2 regions of the Scandinavium manionii genome follow, and region 2 is predicted to be linked to the other one. Evidence: predicted binding sites of a transcription regulator. Region 2 holds the regulator's gene; the other holds the start of a gene.

Region 1 (8,088 bases), on a different contig from region 2:
ATAACCGTGGCATTCTGGCGGGTGGGCAGGTCTACGCCGTCAGCGATATTATCGATATCAACTACACCTGCACCTACGTGATCCCGCATAACCGCGATAACCTCGCATTCCGCCAGCAGCCAGGCTGATTACGGCGTGTGCAGCGCGCCGTCTGGCAGGCGGCTTTGGGTCCATTCATGCGGGCGGTAAACCACCGGATGCGCGAGGGCCAGCGCTTCGTTGAAATCGACGCCAATGCCGTTGGCCTGCGGCGGATATACGTAGCCATCTTTAACTTCCGGTGCGCCGGGGAATACCGCGTCGGTGGTGGCCGAGCGCGGAATATATTCCTGAATCGCGGCGTTGTGGAGATGAATATTCAGATGCGTATTCACCGCCACGCCAATCGGCGTCATGTCGCCAGGACCATGCCACGCCAGCCGCACGCCAAAGGCCTGACACAGCACCGCCAGCTTCAGCGCCGGGGTGATCCCGCCAATCTGAGATACGTGGCAGCGAATAAAATCGATCTGCCGGTTCACAATTACGTCGTGCCATTCCGCAGGGTTGTTGAACAGCTCGCCCAGCGCCAGCGGAACGCTGCTCTGCTGACGAATTTGTGCCAGCCACGGGGTTTGCTGAGGCGGCAAAATGTCTTCAATAAAGTACGGCTGGTAGGGTTCAAGCTGTTTGGCTAACTGCACCGCCTGCTGCGGGAACAGGCGTTCGTGGACGTCATGCAGAATATGGAAACGGTGGCCGTAGCGTTCGCGCAGGGCGCGGAACATTTCCACCGTGTTACGCATGTACTGGTCCTGGCAGAACCATGCGCCGGACGAGGGGTTTTCCGGCGCATGCAATTCCGTCGGGGTGCCGCCATAAAAGCCGAGCTGGCAGCGAATGTGGCGATAGCCCTTTTCCAGCAACCCATCGACAGCGACGTACAGCTGTGCCAGCGTTTCACCGCTGGCGTGCGAATAGGCGGCGATCGCATCCCGGGATTTCCCGCCCAGCAGCTGGTACAGCGGCATATTCGCCAGCCGCGCTTTGATATCCCACAGCGCCATATCAACCCCGGCCATGGCGTTGTTCATCGCCGGGCCGTTACGCCAGTAGGCGTTGACGTTCATCATCTGCCAGAGATCTTCGATATTATTGGCGTCGCGGCCCATCAGCAGCGGGCGCAGGTATTCATCGACCAGCGTTTTGACCGCCAGAGGGCGCTGCTGAAATGTGGCGCAGCCGAGGCCGGTAACGCCTTTGTCAGTGGTAATGCGCACCGTTACCAGATTATGGCGGTCGGGGCGGGTGATGAAGCAGTCGATAGCGGTAATAAGCGTCGGTTGCACGGAAAAAAGCTCCCTGTCTGAGACAGAAAAAGAACATGATTGATGATTTATCTTCGCCCTATTTTTAGGGGCAGGTAAACCTTTTTCTGGAATAAATATTTTGGTCTGAAATAGAGGGTTAATTGAATTAAAAACCAGACCAATTGTGCCTCGAAACGACATTGATGGCTAATTAGATCGAGAAGTGTGAGGGCCTTCAAATTTTATTGGTTTGTTTTACGTGGTGGGCTTGATTACCATCCGGATAACCAAAACAAGTACACTTCGCAGGAGTCACTATGGGGACGCGAGACGCCATCGCCCGGATTATTCAGCTGGTCGGTGGGCAAGATAATATCAATAAAGTCTGGCACTGCATGACCCGTTTACGCTTTGATTTAATTGATGATAGCAAAATCGAACAGAGCGAAATTAAGAAGCTGCCCGGCGTGCTGGGCGCCCAATTACAAAGCGATCAGTTCCAGATAATCATTGGTCCGAAAGTGAACGGCTGGTATGAGCAATTGCAGGAAACGCTGGGCCAGCGTGATGCGCCAGCCGCGTCGGACGCGAAAGGGCGAAAAAGCCTGGTGTCGCTGTTTATGGATACCGTCTCTGGCGTGTTTGGTCCGATTGTGCCAGCGATTGCCGGGGCCGGGATGATCAAAGGTTTGCTGGCTGGATTAATTGCGCTGAAAGTGGTGTCGCCGAAAAGTGAAACGGTGATGGTCATCGACCTTATCGCCAGCGGCGTGTTCTATTTCCTGCCGTTTTTCCTGGCGGTTTCCGCAGCGAAAATCTTCAAAACCAATGAATACCTCGCGGCCGCGGTGGCGGCTTGCCTGATGTATCCGACCTTAATCGACGCGGCAAAGGCGCTGGCGACGCACCAGCCGGATGCGGCTTCCGCGCTGTGGCTGATGAACGCGATCCCGGTGTCGGTGTTTAACTATTCATCGAGCGTTATTCCGGTAATTTTCTCGGTGCTGGCGCTGAAATACATCCACAAATGGGTCGACAGCATCATGCCTGAGGTGCTGAAAACGGTATTCACGCCAACGCTGACGCTGTTTATCGGCGCGCTGGCGGCATTGGTGGTGATTGGTCCGATTGGCATCTGGCTGGGTAAAGGGCTGGCGCTGTTTATCGAAGGCCTGTTCAGCGTGTCAGCGAGCTTTGCCGGGCTGGTGGTGGGGGCGATCCGTCCCGTGGCGATCCTGACCGGGATGCATCACGCAATGACGCCGATTGCCCTGCAAAACTTCAGCGATCGCGGCTACGACATGCTGATGCCGATGATGTTTATGGCCAATATGGCGATTGCCGGGGCGACGTTTGCTATCTGGCGTTTGAGCAAGGATCGCCAGGACCGTACGGTGACGCTATCGGCGGCGGTTTCCGCGCTGCTCGGCATTACCGAACCGGCGCTGTTTGGCGTGCTGACGCGCTATAAAAAGGCCTTTATCGCCGCAACGATCGCCAGTTCAGTAGCCTCGGCGTTTATCGCGTTCTTCGGTGTGCGCCTGTACGGCTACATTTTGTCGAGCATTTTCAGTTTACCGGCCTATATCGGCCCGTATTTTGTCTTTGCGCTGTCGGGCGTGGTAATTGCGCTAGTGCTGTCGTTTACGCTGACCACGCTGCTGGTGGGCCGGGAACAACAGTAAACCAATACGATTTCAGATCTAAAGGGCGGCGTGAGTCGCCTTTTTAATACGCCAAATCTCTCCGTTATCCCTCTCTTTTATTCAGTTACGCAGAAAAACTGTGTGATAACTCACATTTTTTAAAGCGCGTTTTACGTGCGTTCCCCGCGTGTGAAAAACCGAAAACAGAACACGAAAAGATGCGCAGTAATCTATTGAAATAAAAGTCAATTAATCAGCTCGTGAATAAAAGATTAAATGTGATTAAATTCACAAAAATGAGTCTTTCCAGGCATCTGTCAATACCTGTGATGGGTACGGGAATGACAAATTTGTGACTTTCATTGCAAATTTAGGGCTTGTTAAAAGGAAAAATCATTGTCAGGAAATTAAACGGGGTGACGCTCATGAAAATCGGCATGGTAATTAGTGGCGGAGATGTGACAGGGATAAATAATTTTGTATTTCAAGTGTCACGACTCGCGCGGGCAGATATCATCTTATTTAATGGTGGTATTGCTGGTCTATTGAAAAATACGCATCAGGCTATTTCTCTACGTGATTTAGTGGACTTTTCTGTTGCCGCCATTCCGATTATGTCTTCGGGTAGAACCAGCCGTAAATTGATGGCCTCTGAATATGAAACCATCGCCAGGCAGCTTAAAGCCCTGCATATTGATGTGCTTATTATGGCGGGCGGTGATGGTTCATTACAGTTTCTTCACCACCTTAGTGAGTACGGCGTTAATTGCTTCGGCGTCGGCATGACCATCGATAATGACGTCTACGGCAGCGATTACACGATTGGTTTTTCTACTGCCTGCGAACAAATTATTAAAGAGGTCGCAAAGCTGCGTAATACAGGGCGGGCATTGCCGGGACGGGTATTTATGGTTGAGCTCCTGGGGGGCTACTGTGGTGAACTGACGTTGCAGTCGGCCATTAAAAGCAACGCCGATTTCGCGCTGATCCCTGAATGCCAGCAGACGCTGAGCGAACTGGCCGGGAAAATTACTGCCAGGCTTGAATCGCAAAACAGTGTCGTGATCCTCTGTTCTGAAGGCTACACCAAAGAGTACTCCCCCGGCTTTCAGGGGGCGATTGATACCATGATTAAACAGCTTGAACCGAAAATTGGCGTGCGGATCCGTAAGTCAATAATCGGCTATAGCCTGCGTAACGGTGAGCCAACCTGCGAAGAGATTTATCAGGGTACCATAATGGCCACAGAGGTCGTGCGCTGTATCCGGTCAGGCATGAGAAATAAAGCAGTCATTATTAATTCGAGTAATAAACCGATCCCAATAGATTTAATCAGTATGCAAAAGCGCCTCGTCGACACCGAAGGGCATCATTATAAATTAGCCAGGCAACTCGATATTATTTGAGGAGTGAATCAATGCTTAAAATTCTATGCGTATGTGGCTGCGGTTTAGGTTCCAGTTTCGCCATTGAAATGACGGCGAAGGCGGTGCTTAAAAAATTAGAAATCCCTGCTGAGATTGAACACACTACCGTCTCCGAAGCGGGCGCCTTTAAATCCGATATTATTCTCACGCAAAAAACCTTTGCCGATATTTTAACGGCGGACGCCAGTGAAGAGGAAATTAAACGCGTTATCGTTCTGCACCGCTTAACGGATAAAGACGAAATCGAGCAGAAAATTGTCGCCTTTTTAAAAGAACGCAATGTGAAGGTACTCGAAAATGAATAGCATTATTAACTTTATTGTTAAGGACCTGCTGGGGCAGGCATCGATTCTGATTGCCTTTATCGCCATGCTCGGTCTTTTATTGCAGAAGAAATCGAAGGGCAAAGTAGCGGAAGGCACGTTTAAAACGCTGCTCGGCTTTTTAATCATGATGGCGGGCATCAATATTATTGTCGATACCCTGACCTTCCTGAACGATATTTTCACCCACGGCTTTGGCATGAAGGGCTACATCACCGACGTGGCGGCGATTGCGGGGCTGGCAAACCGCGAGCTCGGTTCCGAAGTGGCACTCACGCTGATGGTCATTTTCATCGTCAACATCATCATTGCCCGCATTACGCCGTTTAAATATATCTTCCTTACCGGGCAGGCACTGCTGTGGATGGCAACCATCGGTGCGGTTATCGGCTACAAATCGGGGCTGACAGGGGCACCGTTGATTCTGACCGGCGGGATTTTCGGCGGGATTATGGCAGTGTTGATGCCCGCGCTGGCTCAGCCAGTGGTTCGCCGTATCACGGGTTCTGATGATGTTGCCCTGGGCCACTTCTGCACTATTGGCTATCTGGTGCAGGCGGCGGTGGCGAAGGTGGTGGGCAAAGGATCGAAATCCACTGAAGACCTGGTGCTGCCGGATAATTTCAAATTCCTGCAGGATACCTACCTCTCTATGGCCGTGGTGATGATCCCGATGTATCTCATCCCGGCTCTGGCGGCTGGCCCGGAGTACATCAGCCAGTATTCTAACGGCGTGAACTACCTGATGTTCGCATTTATGCAATCGATTCAGTTTGTTGCCGGGGTGTTCGTGCTTTACAGCGGCGTGCGTCTACTGCTTAACGAACTGGTTCCCGCATTTCGCGGCATTGCGATGCGCATTGTGCCCGACGCTAAACCCGCGCTGGATTGCCCGGTTCTGTTCCCGTATGCCCCTAACGCCGTCATCGTCGGTTTCCTGGCCACCACAGCGGGTTCAATCATTGGCATGATTGTCTTCCCGATGTTTGGTCTGGCGATGATCCTCCCCGGTCTGCTGACCAACTTCTTTGCCGGCGGTACCGCAGGCATTTTCGGTAACGCGATGGGGGGCAGGCGAGGGGCAGTGATCGGCGGCGTGGTACACGGCCTGTTCATTACCTTCCTGCCGGCAATCCTGGTACCGATGCTGGAAAGCTACGGCTTTACCGGCGTGACCTTCAGCGACTCCGACGTGATCAGCAGCGGCCTGATTCTGGGGCATGTCTTCCAGAATAACTGGACGTTTGTTGGCGTATTTATCCTGTTCGTGGCGCTCATCGCCTGGTTCGTGAATGGTAAATCAACCAAACCTCAAGAGGAAAAAGTGCATGAGTCTGTATAACTTCCCAGATTTATTACAGGTAGCAAAAGAACGCGGTTTTAAAGCAGTGGGTTCCTTTAATTTACATTGTCTGGAAATGTTGCCCGCTTATTTTAAAGCCGCCAAAGTAACGAACAGCCCGCTAATGATTCAGATCTCAACGGGCACCGCGGAATATTTAGGTTATCGCTTACTGGTTGATTCGGTTTGTTCTTTAGCTGAAAGCCAGAATATCCCGACCTGCCTGCATCTTGATCACTGTTCGGATATTGAATCCATTAACACGGCAATTGATGCCGGGTTCAGTTCAGTCATGTATGACGGCTCGCATCTGGAAATGGCAGAGAATATCGCCAATACGCGAAAAGTTATCGCAATTGCCCGTCTGCGAAATGTATCTGTTGAAGCAGAGTTAGGCGCAATCGGCGGTTCGGAAGACGGTAAAGCGGTGGCGGCGGAAGATATTTGTTTTACCACTACGGAAGATGCCCGGCACTTTGTTGCTGAAACGCAGGTCGATATGCTGGCGGTCTCCGTGGGCACCGTACATGGCCTGTATACCGGCAAAGCCAAAATCCAGCATCAGCGCCTGGCGGACATCAGCGAAGTCACCAGAACGCCTCTGGTACTGCACGGTGGGACGGGCGTCAGCGATGAGGATATGCGCCGTGCCGTGGCGGGGGGAATCGACAAAGTGAACGTCGGTACAGAGATGAACGTTCAGTGGGTCGGTCATTGCCAGGAGACGTTTGGCAAAGGCAAAGTTAATGACAGCGTGCGAAAATTTTTAATTCCGGCTAACGATGCGGTGGCTGCGGTATTAATCGAAAAGATCGCATTGTTTAAATAACGGATGCGTTAATCTTTACTCTTCACTGTAACCCTGGTTGCCCGACAATCATCAGGGCGGGAGATAGCTATGTTTGAATCACTAAAAAGAGTGTTTAAGCCGTATAATACAGATACGGAAAAATATGATATTCAGGCGGGAGAGCTTGCGGCTGAATTAACGGCTCTGGAAAATACATTATCGGCAGATCCCCTGAATAGCGAAGCGCAAAAAACATTAATGCTGCGTTATAACCAGGCGTTACAGGTCTTTGCGAAGAGTAAAACACACCGTCAGTATATCGATCCTTTATTTGTCAAAATAGACGAGCTGCGCAATATCATCCGCAGAACTATTTAAGGAGCCACTATGGCGATTAAGGAGTTATTGATCGAGGCGCAGGCAATCCAGGTCGGCGTACGTGAAAAAGACTGGCAAAAGGTCATTGAAATGGCCGCCCGGCCGCTGGTTGAGAACGGCTATATTTTGCCGTCCTATCACCAGGCGGTAATCGCTAACACGCTGGAGCACGGTGCCTATTACGTGTTTGAGGAAGGCATCGCTATGCCCCATGCCAGGCCGGAGTGCGGGGTGCTGAAAAACAGCTTCAGCCTGCTACTGCTGGATGAGCCGATAGGTTTTGCCGACAGCGACAAGGCCGATATCGTTATCATGTTTGCAGCCAAAGACAGCAATGCACATATCGAAGAGGGTATTCGCGCCATTGTGAATTGGCTTGGTGACGACGACGTTATGGCAAAACTGCGCAAGGCAAAAGCGAAAGAAGAGGTGATTGCAATATTATGAGTCAGACAACGCGAACACAGGGCAAAACGGTGGTACTTGTGAACGGCGTTCCCGCATCAGGGAAGAGCACCATCGCACAACTGTTGTCAGAACATTTTGCTCTGCCAGTGCTGACCATCGACGGTATTAAAGAGCCGTTTATGGCGCAATTTGACAATATCGACAGGCCATTCAATCGCCGTTTGGGCTGCGCCGCGTATGAGGTGATCTGGTCGATAGTCGCTGCCAGCCCGCAGCAGTGTGTCTTTCTGATTGATGCATGGTTTGGCTTCCAGCCGAAGGAATCGTTGATCCGTTATCTCGAAAAAGCAGGCATTACCCGGGTTCTGGAGGTGTGGAATAGTATCCCCGGAAATTTGGCGGCGGCACGCTATGCACAGAGACTGGGAGTCAGGCGTAACGGCCATCCCGGTGAAGAGTACCTTCCCGAGTTATTGCGCCTGGCA
Region 2 (8,088 bases):
GCCACTCTTTCAACAGAGCCGGACAGCTATAGGTATAAAGCGGGTGCTGGAACACGATAACGTCATGCTCCTGGAGCAGCTTTTGCTCGCGCGGTATGTCGATAAAAAAATCAGGGTAGTGCGCGTACAAATCATGTACGGTCACGTTTTCAAGCTGTTGAGCCGGCTTAAGCAAAACCCGGTTGGCCACCGAGTCCTGAGATTCCGGATGGGCATACAGCAGCAAAACTTTTGCTGTCTCTGACATCATTCCCCTCCCGGTCAATGAGCAGACAGGTCTTTTCGCACCCCATGTTACGAGATGCGCCTGAATGCTTTTGTCTATCGTTGTTGTTTTGGGCTACCATTGCCGCCCGATGTAGCGTTGGGTTCACCACACTACATTATCATAATGACAATTTAACATAGTCTGAACATACGGCGCCTTATGATTGTTTTCTCCTCGTTACAAATTCGTCGCGGCGTGCGTGTCCTGTTGGATAACGCCACAGCCACTATTAACCCTGGGCAAAAAGTTGGTCTGGTGGGGAAAAACGGCTGCGGCAAATCCACGCTGCTGTCGCTGCTAAAAAACGAGATCAGCGCCGATGGCGGCAGTTTCACCTATCCGGGAAACTGGCAGCTGGCGTGGGTGAATCAGGAAACACCTGCCCTCCCTCAGCCCGCTCTCGACTATGTGATTGATGGCGACCGCGAATATCGGCAACTTGAAGCCGAACTGAATGCCGCCAACGAGCGCAACGACGGTCACGCCATCGCCACCGTACACGGCAAACTGGATGCCATTGATGCGTGGACTATACGCGCCCGCGCCTCCAGCCTGTTGCACGGTCTGGGCTTCAGCAATGAACAGCTCGAGCGTCCAACCAGCTCCTTCTCCGGCGGCTGGCGTATGCGCCTCAACCTGGCGCAGGCGCTGATTTGTCGTTCTGATCTGCTCCTGCTCGATGAACCGACTAACCACCTCGATCTCGACGCTGTAATCTGGCTGGAAAAATGGCTGAAAAGCTATCAGGGCACGCTAATCCTGATTTCCCATGACCGCGATTTCCTCGACCCGGTGGTCGGCAAAATCATTCATATCGAACAACAGGCGATGTTTGAGTACACCGGCAACTACTCCTCGTTTGAGATCCAGCGCGCAACTCGCCTGTCTCAGCAGCAGTCTATGTACGAAAGCCAACAGCAAAAAGTGGCGCACCTGCAGAGCTTTATTGACCGCTTTAAAGCGAAAGCGTCTAAAGCTAAACAGGCGCAAAGCCGCGTGAAGATGCTGGAACGCATGGAGCTGATTGCTCCGGCGCACGTCGATAACCCGTTCCAGTTCAGCTTCCGCGAACCGGAAAGCCTGCCCAATCCATTACTGAAAATGGAAAAAGTCAGCGCGGGCTATGGCGATCGCACCATTCTGGATTCGATTAAACTCAATCTCGTACCCGGCTCACGCATAGGCCTTTTAGGTCGCAACGGCGCGGGTAAATCGACGCTGATTAAACTTCTGGCCGGTGAGCTGGAAGCCCAGAGCGGAGAGATGGGTCTGGCGAAGGGTATTAAACTCGGCTACTTCGCCCAGCATCAGCTGGAATTTTTACGCGCCGACGAATCGCCGCTGCAGCATCTGGTGCGTCTGGCGCCGCAAGTGCTGGAACAACAGCTGCGCGATTATCTCGGCGGCTTTGGTTTCCAGGGCGATAAAGTCAGCGAAGAAACGCGTCGCTTCTCCGGCGGTGAAAAAGCCCGTCTGGTGCTGGCGCTGGTCGTCTGGCAGCGCCCGAACCTGCTGCTGCTCGATGAACCGACGAACCACCTGGATCTCGACATGCGTCAGGCGCTGACTGAAGCGCTGATTGAATTCGAAGGCGCGCTGGTTGTGGTCTCGCACGACCGTCACCTGTTGCGCTCCACCACCGACGATCTGTATCTGGTTCACGATGCGAAAGTGGAACCTTTCGATGGCGATCTTGAAGATTATCAGCAGTGGCTGAGCGATGTTCAAAAGCAGGAAAGTCAGTCTGATGACGCGCCAAAAGACAACGCCAACAGCGCTCAGGCACGTAAAGATCAGAAACGTCGTGATGCGGAACTGCGCACCCTGACGCAGCCGCTGCGTAAAGAGATTACCCGTCTGGAAAAAGAGATGGAAAAGCTCAATACCAGACTTGCGGCGGCAGAAGAAAAACTCGGCGACAGCGGGCTGTATGATCAGGCACGCAAAGCGGAGCTCACCGAGTGTCTGCAACAGCAGGCCACGGCGAAATCAGGGCTGGAAGAGTGCGAAATGGCGTGGCTGGATGCACACGAGCAGCTGGAACAGATGCTTCAGGAAGAGTGATTTAACTCAACGAAAGCGCACTGCGGCTCATTTTCACAAACACATATCCGTCATGACGGTATAGTAGAGCGTTTTTTCACGATAGCAGCGTAAAGGTATGGCTCAGGTAACCCCCGTAGACTTTGAAGTACCTCCAGAAGAGAACGACACCTTTGTGCCGATGAAAGGCGTGCGCAACTGCCATTTGCAGACCATGCTGCCGCGTCTCATCCGTCGTAAAGTGTTGTTCACCCCGCACTGGCAGCGTCTTGAGCTTCCTGACGGGGATTTTGTCGATCTGGCATGGAGTGAAGATCCGAATCAGGCACGGCATAAACCTCGCCTGGTGGTGTTTCACGGCCTGGAAGGCAGCCTGTACAGCCCTTACGCTCACGGTCTGATTCACGCAGCGCAGCAGCGCGGCTGGCTTGGGGTGGTGATGCATTTCCGCGGCTGTAGCGGTGAACCGAACCGCGCTCAGCGCATCTACCATTCGGGTGAAACCGAAGACGGCACCTGGTTCCTCTCCTGGCTGCGCCGTGAATTTGGTGACGTCCCAACGGCCGCAGTGGGCTATTCGCTGGGTGGCAACATGCTGGGCTGTCTGCTGGCAAAAGAAGGCGACAATACGCCACTTGATGCCGCGGTTATCGTCTCCGCGCCATTCATGCTGGAAGCCTGTAGCTATCATATGGATAAAGGTTTCTCCCGCGTGTATCAGCGCTATCTGCTGAACCTGCTGAAAGCCAATGCGTCTCGCAAACTGAAGGCTTATCCTGGAACGTTGCCGGTGGATTTGAAACGTCTGAAAAGCGTGCGCCGTATTCGCGAATTTGATGATCTGATTACCTCAAAAATTCACGGTTATGCTGACGCGATTGATTACTACCGCCAATGCAGTGCGATGCCGGTGCTGAGTCAGATAACCAAACCGACGTTAATCATTCACGCCAAAGATGACCCGTTTATGGATCATCACTCGATTCCGTCTCAGGAAGAGCTTCCGGCCAATATTCAGTACCAGCTGACGGAGTATGGCGGTCACGTTGGATTTGTCGGCGGTACGCTGCGCCATCCTGAAATGTGGCTGGAGAAACGCATTCCCGCCTGGCTCACTCGTTGGTTAGGAACCCCGTTATGATTATTCCCTGGCAAGATCTGGCTCCCGAAACGCTCGATAGCCTGATTGAAAGCTTTGTATTGCGCGAGGGCACCGATTATGGTGAACATGAACGTTCGCTTGAAGACAAGGTCGCCGACGTAAAACAACAATTGAAAAGCGGGGATGTCGTTCTGGTGTGGTCCGAACTGCACGAGACGGTCAACATCATGCCTCGTACCCAATTCCACGGCTGACTATCATAAAAACCATTGCTTATGCAGGGAGTTGTTAGCTATGTCTGCCAAACATCCGGTGATCGCCGTAACCGGCTCCAGCGGGGCGGGAACCACCACCACCAGTCTCGCCTTCCGTAAAATCTTTGCTCAGCTCAATCTCACTGCCGCCGAAGTAGAAGGCGACAGCTTCCACCGTTACACGCGTCCTGAAATGGACATGGCTATCCGCAAAGCGCGCGATATGGGCCGTCACATCAGCTATTTTGGGCCTGATGCCAACGACTTTGGCCTGCTGGAAAATACGTTTATGACCTACGGTCAGAACGGAACCGGACAATCGCGCAAGTATTTGCACACCTACGATGAAGCCGTTCCGTGGAATCAGGTGCCGGGAACCTTCACGCCGTGGCAGCCGTTGCCTGAACCAACCGACGTGCTGTTTTATGAAGGCCTGCACGGCGGCGTCGTGACCCCGCAAAATGACGTCGCGAAACACGTCGATTTACTGGTGGGCGTGGTGCCAATTGTTAACCTTGAGTGGATCCAGAAGCTGACCCGCGATACCAGCGAGCGCGGTCACTCACGCGAAGCGGTGATGGATTCAGTGGTGCGTTCGATGGAAGATTACATTAACTACATTACGCCGCAATTCTCCCGGACGCATATCAACTTCCAGCGTGTGCCGACCGTCGACACCTCCAACCCGTTTGCGGCAAAGGGCATTCCGTCACTGGATGAGAGCTTTGTGGTTATCCATTTCCAGAATCTGGGCGATATTGATTTCCCCTGGCTGTTGGCGATGTTGCAGGGTTCTTTCATTTCTCACATGAACACGTTGGTGGTACCAGGCGGGAAAATGGGGCTGGCGATGGAATTGATTATGTCACCGCTGGTCGAGCGGTTGATGGAAGGCAAAAAGATCGGTTAACGTTTTTGCCGGATGGCGCGTTGCTTATCCGGCCTTACGCCCGGTCAGCACAGCGCCACCGGGCAGTACTCTTACCCTTCGATCACTTCAAACGAATGGGTAATCTTCGCCGCTTTTTCCAGCATCAACGCTACAGAGCAGTATTTCTCCGCAGACAAATCTACCGCACGCGACACTGCAGCGTCTTTCAGGTCTTTACCGGTCACAATGAAGTGCAAATTGATGTGGGTGAACAAGCGTGGCGCTTCTTCGCGACGCTCGGAAGTCAGCTTCACTTCGCAGTCGGTCACGTCATGACGGCCTTTTTGCAGAATAGACACCACGTCAATCGCGCTGCAACCACCCGCGGCCATCAGTACCATTTCCATCGGGCTTGGGGCTTTATCGCCAGAGTTACCATCCATCATAATCTGGTGGCCAGAAGCTGACTCACCCAGGAAGGTTAACCCCTCAACCCATTTCACACGCGCTTGCATATTTGTTAACTCCAGAGTAGCAATTTTCCTGACAGATTACGCGCACATAACAATTCTCGCAACGGAAGGCGACGCGCATCATGCTGAAGCGAGACACCAGGAGACAGGCGACAAAAGCTATGCTAAAACAGTCGGGCTGCTACAGTAATACATTGAAGTAATGCGTGTATGCAGAGAACATCACATTACAGGCTGCAGTAAAATCCGACAGCCGACTTCCCAGGCACAGGGAAGGATACGATTGCAAAGCCAGTGGCAGTGTCGTGTCTGCCATTGGAGACAGCTTATAACAGAGGATAACCGCGCATGGTGCTTGGCAAACCGCAAACAGACCCTACCCTTGAATGGTTCTTGTCTCATTGCCATATTCATAAGTACCCATCGAAGAGCACGCTGATTCACCAGGGTGAAAAAGCAGAAACGCTGTACTACATCGTGAAAGGTTCTGTTGCAGTACTCATCAAGGATGAAGAAGGTAAAGAGATGATCCTCTCTTACCTCAACCAGGGCGATTTCATCGGTGAGCTTGGCCTGTTCGAAGAAGGTCAGGAGCGTAGTGCCTGGGTTCGGGCGAAAACCGCTTGTGAAGTGGCAGAAATTTCTTATAAAAAATTCCGTCAGCTTATCCAGGTGAACCCGGATATCCTGATGCGCCTCTCTTCTCAGATGGCAAATCGTCTGCAGGTCACCTCTGAAAAAGTAGGCAACCTGGCATTCCTCGACGTCACCGGCCGTATCGCGCAGACGCTGCTGAATCTGGCGAAACAGCCTGATGCAATGACCCACCCGGACGGTATGCAAATTAAAATTACCCGTCAGGAAATCGGTCAGATCGTCGGCTGCTCCCGCGAAACCGTTGGCCGCATTCTAAAAATGCTCGAAGATCAGAACCTGATCTCCGCCCACGGTAAAACTATCGTGGTTTACGGTACCCGCTAAGCTAGCTGAACGGCGTATTGCCCCTGCAGTACGCCGTTTTTGTCTCTTCCCCGATGTGGCGCAGGCTGATTTATCACCCGGAAATTAACTATGCACTGCGGCAAACGCTGGTGTTATGTACCCCCGTGGCTATCGGTCTGGTGCTCGGTTACCTCAAGTACGGTCTGCTGTTCTCGTTAGTCCCCGCCTGCTGCAACATTGCCGGGCTGGACACACCGCATAAACGTTTCTTCAAACGCCTGATTATTGGCGGCTCGCTGTTTGCGGGCTGTAGCCTCGCAGTTCAACTGCTGCTGGCGCACACCGTGCCTTTACCGCTGATCCTGACCGGGCTGGCGCTGCTGCTCGGCGTCACCGCAGAAATCAGTTCGCTTCACGCCCGATTACTGCCCGCCTCGCTCATTGCGGCCATCTTTACGCTCAGCCTTGCGGGGAATATGCCGGTCTGGGAACCGCTGCTCATCTACGCCCTCGGCACACTATGGTATGGCTTGTTCAACTGGTTCTGGTTCTGGATGTGGCGCGAACAGCCGCTACGTGAATCCCTGAGCCTGCTGTATCGGCAGCTGGCCGATTACTGTGAAGCCAAATACAGCCTGCTGACTCAACACACCGATCCGGAAAAAGCACTGCCGCCGTTGCTCAGCCGCCAGCAGAAAGCAGTCGACCTGATTACCCAGTGCTATCAACAAATGCACATGCTGGCCGCCAATCAGAATCACGAATATAAGCGCCTGCTGCGCGCCTTCCAGATTGGCCTCGATTTGCAGGAGCACATTTCCGTCAGCCTGCACCAACCCGCCGAAGTCCAAAAACTGGTTGAACGCAGCCACGCCGAAGCGGTGATCCGCTGGAATGCACAGACCATTGCGGCGCGCCTGCGTGTGATGGCGGATGACATTCTCTACCACCGATTTCCACAGCGTTTCAACATGGACAAGCAGATTGGCGCGCTGGAAAAAATTGCACGTCAGCATCCGGATAATCCGGTCGGGCAGTTCTGTGCCTGGCACTTCAGCCGAATCGCTCGCGTGCTGCGCCTTCAGCGACCGCTCTATCCACGCAACCTGATGGCCGATAACGAACGTCGCCTGCCGCTGTTTGCCGCGCTGAAAAGCTATCTGTCGCTAAAATCCCCGGCGTTGCGCAGTGCGGCGCGAATCAGCGTCATGCTGAGTATCGCCAGCCTGATGGGCGCGGCGCTGCATCTGCCGAAACCGTACTGGATCCTGATGACCGTTCTGCTGGTCACGCAAAACGGCTACGGCGCAACGCGGGTCAGGATTTTCCACCGCGCAGCGGGCACGCTTGCCGGGTTGGTGATAGCCGCAGGCACGCTGCACTTTCACGTGCCGGAAGGCTACACGCTGGCATCAATGTTAGTCATCACCCTGGCGAGCTACCTGATCATTCGCAAGAGCTACGGCTGGGCAACGGTCGGCTTTACGGTCACTGCGGTGTACACCATTCAGCTGCTGACCCTGAACGGTGAACATTTCATTCTGGCCCGTTTTGTCGACACGGTGATTGGCTGTCTGATTGCCTTCGGCGGGATGGTCTGGCTTTGGCCACAGTGGCAAAGCGGGCTGTTACGCAAAAACGCACAGCAGGCGCTGGAAGCGGATCAGGAGGCTATCCGACTGATTCTCAGCAACGATCCTCAGGCTCCAACGCTGGCCTATCAGCGGATGCGGGTGAATCAGGCGCACAACGCGCTGTTCAACTCGCTGAACCAGGCGATGCAGGAGCCCGGCTTTAACTCGCATTATCTGGCAGACATGAAGCTGTGGGTCACGCACAGCCAGTTTATCGTCGAACACATCAACGCGATGACGACGCTGGCGCGCGAGCACAACATGCTGACTGAAGATTTGGCCGAACGCTATTTGCAGTCCTGCGAGATTGCTCTGCAGCGCTGCCAGCAGCGACTGGAGTATGACGAGCCGGGGGGAAGTGGCGATGCGAATATCATGGAATCGCCGGAGGCGCTCTCCCACGGACCGTTAAGCACCGTGGAACAGCATTTACAACGCATTCTGGGCCATCTGAATTCGATGCACACCATCTCGTCAGTGGCCTGGCGCCAGCGCCCACAT

The links. Region 2 encodes CRP, which controls carbon source genes, mostly activating them, when cyclic AMP is high. Its sites were predicted from a motif close to ATGTGANNNNNNTCACAT; they were not measured.
Region 1: the regulator CRP is predicted to act here: its motif matches at 1,513-1,530, upstream of MUU51_RS21070 (enolase C-terminal domain-like protein).

The regions. Positions count from the first base shown of each region.
Region 1 is NZ_JALIGC010000040.1:696,127-704,214, reverse strand. It holds gene MUU51_RS21075 (GntR family transcriptional regulator) at 1-128, shown strand, start outside; gene MUU51_RS21070 (enolase C-terminal domain-like protein) at 129-1,328, opposite strand; gene MUU51_RS21065 (PTS transporter subunit EIIC) at 1,607-2,974, shown strand; gene MUU51_RS21060 (6-phosphofructokinase) at 3,361-4,341, shown strand; gene MUU51_RS21055 (PTS sugar transporter subunit IIB) at 4,353-4,667, shown strand; gene MUU51_RS21050 (PTS sugar transporter subunit IIC) at 4,660-6,027, shown strand; gene MUU51_RS21045 (class II fructose-bisphosphate aldolase) at 6,014-6,856, shown strand; gene MUU51_RS21040 (hypothetical protein) at 6,926-7,195, shown strand; gene MUU51_RS21035 (PTS sugar transporter subunit IIA) at 7,205-7,642, shown strand; gene MUU51_RS21030 (P-loop nucleotide/nucleoside kinase family protein) at 7,639-8,088, shown strand, end outside.
Region 2 is NZ_JALIGC010000037.1:396,358-404,445, reverse strand. It holds gene kefG (glutathione-regulated potassium-efflux system ancillary protein KefG) at 1-247, opposite strand, end outside; gene MUU51_RS11630 (ABC transporter ATP-binding protein) at 428-2,332, shown strand; gene MUU51_RS11625 (hydrolase) at 2,430-3,452, shown strand; gene MUU51_RS11620 (YheU family protein) at 3,449-3,667, shown strand; gene MUU51_RS11615 (phosphoribulokinase) at 3,708-4,577, shown strand; gene MUU51_RS11610 (OsmC family protein) at 4,649-5,053, opposite strand; gene crp (cAMP-activated global transcriptional regulator CRP) at 5,360-5,992, shown strand; gene MUU51_RS11600 (YccS/YhfK family putative transporter) at 6,046-8,088, shown strand, end outside.